Linked DNA regions of Thalassoroseus pseudoceratinae. Each later gene encodes a partner of the first gene's protein in a complex. Links are inferred from orthologs where the notes say so. Each region holds a gene or a part of one and is shown on either strand. Other genes may lie near its edges.

The links. The genes of interacting proteins can lie anywhere in the genome.
Region 2: the proteins of pheT (region 1) and pheS are in contact, whole or in part, in a crystal structure (PDB 6P24), measured with the Escherichia coli proteins. The link is inferred for Thalassoroseus pseudoceratinae from one-to-one orthologs.

The regions. Positions count from the first base shown.
Region 1 is NZ_JAALXT010000006.1:17,400-21,165, forward strand. Bases 231-3,215 are described here. They hold pheT (phenylalanine--tRNA ligase subunit beta), read right to left. Parts: upstream 2,761-3,215; coding sequence 700-2,760; downstream 231-699. Other genes in these bases: G6R38_RS20650 (hypothetical protein), read right to left, coding at 231-631; G6R38_RS20660 (hypothetical protein), read left to right, coding at 2,923-3,215. Outside these bases: more of G6R38_RS20650, read right to left, coding at 1-230; more of G6R38_RS20660, read left to right, coding at 3,216-3,766.
Region 2 is NZ_JAALXT010000004.1:287,298-291,061, reverse strand. The notes cover bases 442-3,424. They hold pheS (phenylalanine--tRNA ligase subunit alpha), read right to left. Parts: upstream 2,443-3,424; coding sequence 1,441-2,442; downstream 442-1,440. Other genes in these bases: rpmI (50S ribosomal protein L35), read right to left, coding at 3,180-3,380; rplT (50S ribosomal protein L20), read right to left, coding at 2,736-3,092; G6R38_RS15480 (hypothetical protein), read left to right, coding at 924-1,364; G6R38_RS15485 (outer membrane protein assembly factor BamB family protein), read left to right, coding at 442-719. In the rest of the region: more of G6R38_RS15485, read left to right, coding at 1-441; flagellar motor switch protein FliM, read right to left, coding at 3,531-3,764.

The DNA of each region.
Region 1 (3,766 bases):
TGCGGAACAAGTTAAGCAAATCGCTGATTTGCTGATGCGTGTGATCGTCGGCTGAGATCAACAAATTCGAGCCCAGTTGCGTGATGACGCCGTCTTCGTCCCAAAGTTCTGGCGAGATCGTCTGCTGAATGGCGGCGGTGAGATGGTCCATCGTGGTTTGCATGGAACTTGGATCACCGGTCACGGCTCCAAATTGCTGCGATGTTTTCACGCTCGACTTGGATGCGAGTCCGCGAGTCGATTGGACATTGAAAAAGCCGGCACCACCGAATCCACCACCGCCCGATCCGGTGGGTGTACCGCCCGCGGAAAACATTTGGCCAAACCCGCCGTTGGTCGAGATCGCATCTTCGTACTGAGCCGGATACGCCGGAGCGATGGTAAATAAATCGCTCAGATCGTACACGCGAATGGAAATCCCGCGGCCTTTGCCGTCCGTTCGTCCGGAACCAATCGTCGTGAACCGGCGTTTGCCGAGTTCCTTTTGTTGAGCGGACCGCAACTGTGTTTCGAGTTTCCGAATCTGCTGCTGTAACTCGCTGACATCCCCTTGAGACCGTCCCGGCGTGGGAGCCAGAACGGTCAACGCGACACACGTGACAAAAACAATCCCGCGACTTCGGATCGACATTTGCAATCTCCATATAGAACAGGTTTGTTGTTCTTATGCAGCCAAACGCCGATGGTGCGCAGGTGATTTTACCGCAACGATGCGTCGAGCTTCTTCTCGACAGTCTCGATGACGGCTTTCTGGAACGTTTCGACTTCCTCCGACGTCAGCGTGCGATCGGGCGAACGCCACGTCACCCGAGCGATGTAGGACTTCTTGTTCGCACCGAGTTGCTTGCCTCGGAATTGACTATCGAACTCCACAGACTCCAGCAACGGACCACCGGACGACTGAATCGTATCCGCCAACTCCCGCCACGCGACGGATTCGTCGAGCGCGAAATTGAAATCCCGTTGCATACTGGGATATTTCGGCAAGTCCTCCATTTGAGGTGTGAGATCGGTCAACCGCTCCAATGCGGCCAGACTCACTTCAGCCACGGTGACGGGGTCTTGCAAGCTCAGACGGTCGCCGACCTCCGGGTCCAACTCACCGAGCCACCCCCACATCTCGCCGTTCAACAGCACTTCCGCACCGCGACCGGGGATGAACTGCGGAATGCCCGACGGTTTCACTTCGAGCGTCACCGTGCGATTCACCCGCTTCGCGAGTGTTTCCAGCACACCTTTGAGTTCCCGGAACGACCGTCCCGTGACGAGCCCGATCATCGTCGGTTCGACCTGTTCTTCCGCGGCTCCTGGTTTGGCGGCGAGATACACCTTGGCAATCTCGAACAATTGAGCGTTCGCGTTGCTTTGCCGTTCATTCTCACGGCGACTTTCCAAGAGGCTGGGAATCAGACTTTGCCGCAACGTGTTGAGTCGCCGAAAATCACTATGCTCAATCGCCAGCGGTGGCGTGTCTGGTCGTGACTGGAACATCGAACCCGAATCGGCGGTGACTAGTGACGGCGTAATCGCTTCGAAGAAACCGGCGGCGGTGAGGATGTCGCGAACCGTGTTGACGGTGCGTTCGCGGAGCGTGGGAGCACTTGCAGTCAACGGCACATCGGCGTCGTCGGGGATCTTGTCGTAACCGTGAATCCGAGCGACTTCTTCGATCAAGTCGGCTTCACGTGTTAGGTCACTTCGCCACGACGGCGGCACGAACTCGGTGTGGGTATCCGGGTTCGCTCCTGCTTCCATCCCAAGCTCGACGAGGATTCTCGTCGCCGTTTCGCGGGGAATCTCGATACCCAAAATCCGTTTCAACTGAGAGAACCGTAGCACAATCGGCGGACGAGTCGGTGGTTCCGTGCGACCTGCCACGACAGAACCGGCTAACACATCGCCACCGGCGATTTGATGGATTAACTCGCAACACCGTCGGCTGGTCCAATCAATGCCCTCCGGATCGACGCCACGCTCGAAGCGGTAGGACGAATCGCTGTGGAGTTTCAATTTCCGAGCCGTCGAACGCACCGAAAGAGCCGCGAAGTCCGCCGCTTCAATCAGCAAGTCCGTTGTGCCCTCGGTGACTTCCGTATCCGCCCCGCCCATCACACCGGCAATCGCCACCGGCCGGTCGGCGTCGGCAATCACAAGGTTCTCGGGACTCAGTTCGTAATCCTTGTGGTCGATCGCCGTCAGTTTCTCTTTCGACTTCGCTCGACGCACGACGATTTTCTCACCGTGCAATTTGTGGAAGTCGAAGGCATGCAGCGGTTGTCCGCATTCGAGCATCACGTAATTAGTGATGTCCACGACATTGTTGATCGGGCGGTAGGTTTCGTATTCCTGTTTCTCGCTGTTGTAGCGGAAACTGGCGGTTTGCAGCCGTCGCACCAGCCAATCGGGACTCGGCCCAATCTTCACGCCCCGAATCACGCGGGCAATATACTGCGGACACAGCGATTCATCCTCGATGCTTACGCTGGTCGCGTCGCTGGCTTTCGTGGTCGATTCGACAAGGTGCGGCGTGGGGATGCTCAATTCCTGATCGAACAGCACACTGATCTCACGAGCCACCCCAATGTGCCCCAAACAATCCGGCCGATTGCTCGTGACTTCCAGATCGATCGCGACTTCACTTTCGAGCGGATGATGCACGCCTTCGAGGTTCAACCCCGACATCGTCAGCCGATCGGTCAACTCCTCGACCGACATCTCGAGCGCCACGTATTCTTTCAACCAATTCCAACTGACAAGCATGATATCCGTCCAAACGGCATTCGTCTTCTGGAAGCCATCCGCAATGGTGGCCGTGATTCGTCTCCGTAATCTAGCTGGCGATGCGTATCCTGAAAAGTGCGGGCGATTTGGTTATGCTGTTCGATCAGAAATCGCCCCCTAATTTGCCAGGAAAGTCCGCGGATGAAAGCGATACGAACGTTGGAACGTCGGGATTCCAGCATGACGATTGGATCGGCCTTGTTGGGGCGAATTCGCGATCGTCGGTCTTCCATTCGGCAAGCCGTTCACGATGGCGATACGATCAACGTGGAAGCCAACGGCGATTTCGGCGTGCGTCTGCTCGGGATCGACACCCCGGAAGTCAGTTTTCGCCTGCCGCCTGGTCAGGGGTTTCCGATGATTTCCAGCCCGCGATGGAAAACCTTTCTGACCGATCCGTTCGCTGAGGAATTCGGACCATTCGACCGCGAACTACCGGACGGTTTGATTCGCCACATCCAAGCCGGTGCTGGTCCGACCGCAGCGGAAACGCACTACGACGCGGCTCGCGAATCGGAAGATGCGTTCGAATCGCTCATCGAACACGACATGGAAGTCATGGAAGCCACGCCGGACACGTTCCGGTTCTTCCTGGCGTTTGGATTCGAAGTGATGGACGGTTACGGACGGTTCTTGTGTTACATCAACCGCGAGCAACCCGACCGCAACCGTCCCGAACCACGACCGCTTTCCTACAACGAGCGGCTTTTGGCACTTGGACGGGCGTTTCCGTATTTCATCTGGCCGAATGTCAATCCGTATCGCCGACCGAGCATCATCTCGGATGCCGTCATCCCGCCTGGCAAAGCCAAAACGCTCGCCGATGCCGACGCCACACTCCGCCAAGCACGGGAATCTGTGGGTGAAGCCCGAGCCAACCATCTCGGCATTTTCGATGCAATGAACCCCGTCATGTTGGAACCGTTCGAACTGCGTTGGCTCGCGAGTCGATCGGCTCCGCATCGCTGGGTGATTGATCTCACTC
Region 2 (3,764 bases), on another replicon or contig:
GTTCGATCGTCGCACTCGATAAAAAGACCGGCCGAACGGTTTGGAGTACCGTGCGTGATTACCGTCGCACAAGCTATGCGACGCCGATGATTCTGGAACGTGACGGTGAACCGGCCCAACTCATTTGTGTCAGCGGAGCCACGGGCGTGAGCAGTCTCGATCCGAATACTGGGCATAAGAATTGGGAGACCGGCGAATTCCCAATGCGAACTGTGGCGTCACCGGTTTATTGCGATGGCTTGATTTTCGCCAGTTGCGGTGGTGGCGGCAAAGGCGCGTTGATGATTGCCGTCGATCCCTCACTCACCAAAGATTCTTTCAAAGACGGGGCCGATCGAATTCGGTATCAGCGTGAACGTATTCTGCCATATGTTCCCACGCCGATCGCACATGGGGACCATGTTTACCTCTGGAATGACAACGGTGTGGTTAGCTGCATCGAGGCGGAAGACGGAAAGAACATTTGGACCCAACGGGTCGGCGGGAACTACAGCGGCTCGCCAATTTGCATCGACGGCAAGCTCTATGCGATGAGTGAGTCCGGCACGGTTCATATTGTGAAGGCCAGTCCGGAATTCGAGAAGCTCGGTGAAGTCGAGTTGGGCGACCCCAGCCACGCGACGGTCGCGGTCTCAGGTGACCAAATCTACTTTCGCACGTTCCACCGTCTGATGACGTTGAAGGTTTCCTCGAAATCCGAAACGGATGCTGCCCGGTAAAACCCCGGTTTTCACAATCCAAGAATGTTAACCGCCCCATGGATTCGTTATCATGGGTAAATACGCATCAAGACCGAAGATGAACTACGAACCGGTTCCAATCTTCCGTGGGCCCAGGGATGTCGTGTTTGGTAATTGGGGGGATGGTCTCATTTGACCTTGTCTTCCGTTTCGTGTGAACTTTGTAACGCCAAGGAAGCGTTCATGCCTGCGTGGCCCGGGGGCGATTGCCCGAACTGTGGTGATGACATGCCGGCCAATCTGGTCCGGTGTCGAACTTGCCGTTGCTTACTCAACGACGATTTGCACACCGACACGGTCGATATTCCGGCATTTGTTCCGCTTCAGGAGATTGCCACGATGGTGGATGTCGAACCCGAGGGATACTTTATCGACTGTCCCAATTGCGCGCGTGAACTGCGGATTGCCAAGAAATATCTTGGCGAGCATGTCGGTTGCAAGTTCTGTCGCGAAGGGTTTATTCCCGATTTGGGCGATCCGGTATTGAACTCGCTGTTCTTTTACACGCGATGTCCCGAGTGTGAAGAAGAACTGCGAGTTGCCCGGAAATACATCGGTCAGAAAGTTGCGTGCAAGTACTGCGGCGGCAAGATTCAGTTCGTACAACCGAGCCGAAAGTCTTAACGCCCTACTGCTTTCAGTTCATGAGATCAGCCCGCGCATACCCGCCGGTTGCGGCAATGCGAAACCAAGCGTAGGTTTAGAACTGGCTTAGGAATCGCACGTTGTTTTCGTGGAATCGGCGGATGTCGGTGATGTTGTGTCGCCGCATGCAGAACCGTTCAATTCCCAAACCGAACGCGAAACCCGAGACTTCTTCGGGATCATACCCGACTGCGCGAAGCACGTTGGGGTCAACCATTCCGGCGCCGCCAATTTCCATCCAACCGCCCTGCCAGCTCACGTCCACTTCGACAGACGGTTCGGTGAATGGGAAGAACGATGGCCGGAACCGAACTTCCACGTCGTCGCCAAGATATGACTTCGCGAACAGGCTGAGCACTGTCTTCAGTTGAGCCATCGTGACGTCATCCCCCACCATCAATCCTTCCATTTGGTGGAACATGAAGTGGTGGGTGTCGTCAATTTTGTCTGGTCGGTAGACGCGTCCCAATGAGACAATTCGGATCGGAGGCTTGCTCTGCTCCATCACCCGAATTTGCACCGTTGATGTTTGGCTTCGCAGCAAGACCGGTCCACCGGCCGCAGCTTCCGCGGCAGCGAAATAGAAGTTATCCAGCGGATCGCGAGCCGGGTGTTCTTCCGGGATGTTCAGGGCGACGAAATTATGGGTTTCGTCCTCGATTTCCGGACCTTCGACCGCAGTGAACCCGAATCGGCCCATGAGTTCTTTGAACTCGTCAATTGTCTGCGTAATCACATGACGTCGCCCGAGCACTAGAGGTTCACCGGGCAATGTGAGGTCAATTGCGGTCAGTGCCGCCGCCGGTTGATCCAGCTCGGCTTGCCGTTCTTCGAGAAGTTGGCCGACGCGTTGCTTGACTTCGTTGAACTTTTTGCCAACGACCGGCCGATCTTCCGGCTTCGATTTACCGACGGCTTTTTGCAGGTCGCGAAGCCGGCCCTTCTTTTGGCCGAGAAATTCGACACGAGCCGACTCCAGTTCCTCGGCCGATGTCGCGGCTCGGAATGCCTCAATGGCAGCGGCTTCGTATTCGGAGAAGGCTTCCAAAGCATCCATGTGACGGTCCGCGTTCAGAAGTTGTCGTGCTTGAGGTGGCTCGTGTATGCGGAGGCCGAAAACGCAGACGGAAACCACCGCTAGTTGCCGTCTAGCTCATGCAACTGCGTATTCGTTCGGAACCACCCGTTCAGAAACGCTACACAAAGGCTAAACGCGATTCAGCGTGTGAGGCCCCTACCCTGGCAAACACTCAATTTCCGGCCTTCTGAGTTTGCGCAGGCGATGCGGCAAGGAGTTCGAACGAGAACTTCGCTTGCCAGCATCCTGGGACTTGCCGAGTTCTGGTTGCCTTAGCCGTCCAGCTTGGCTTTGACAGCGTTCACAACTTCGGCGAACACTTCTGGTTCATTGTAGGCGAGTTCGCTGAGTGATTTCCGATTCAGCTCGATTTCAGCCTGTTTGAGGCCAAAAATGAATCGGGAGTACGACAAACCGTTCATACGGCAAGCCGCTGTGATCCGCGTGATCCAGAGAGCGCGGAAGTCGCGCTTCTTGACACGACGGTCTCGATACGCGAATTGCCGGGACCGGATGATCGTTTCTTTGACGCTCCGCAGCAACTTGCCGCGGCCGCCGCGATTGCCCTTGGCTTCTTTGAACAGACGCTTCTTGGAGCGATGACGCGCCTTCCCCGATGTAACTCTCATGTCAAATCCAACGGATCAATCGATGTTGAGGACGAATACAGAAACGATCCCGGTATTTGGCCGGCTCGTTGGCCGAGACCAAGCGGATTACATTCCGGGGGCCAACGCTTCGATAATGGTTTTCGCTTCGGTTCCCGTGACGACGTTGTCGGCACGAAGATGGCGTTTACGCTTGCCGTTTTTGTGGCTGAGCTTGTGACCACGGTAAGCGCTACGATGCTTAATCTTCCCGGAAGCGGTCACACGAAAACGCTTCTTCATTCCCTTGTGGGTTTTTTGTTTAGGCATGACAAGCACGCTGCAGGCTAAATTAAGTTGATTCAATGCGAAATTCGCCCGCCGATTCCAGCGGGGAAACAAGGAGTATAGCAAGCCAGTCGGCAATGAATACCCTGTGCGGGTGGAAAAATCCGCGCGACGTTCAAATTTCTCGGGGTTTCACCCCGCGGGCTCGATAGAAGCTCCGGATTCAGCGGCTTGTGCCTCCGCTTCCCGAACTTTCTGCTCGACCAGATCCTGCGGACGCGAGATGACCTCACCAATCCGAACGGCCTTTTTCCATTTTAACACGCCTGGGTAGGCGGTGAACATTGGATGACCTTCCACCAAGAGAGTTAAGGGGGAGGTCTGTTCCTGTTCTGTCGTGATAATATCGCCAACAGCCAATGTCGC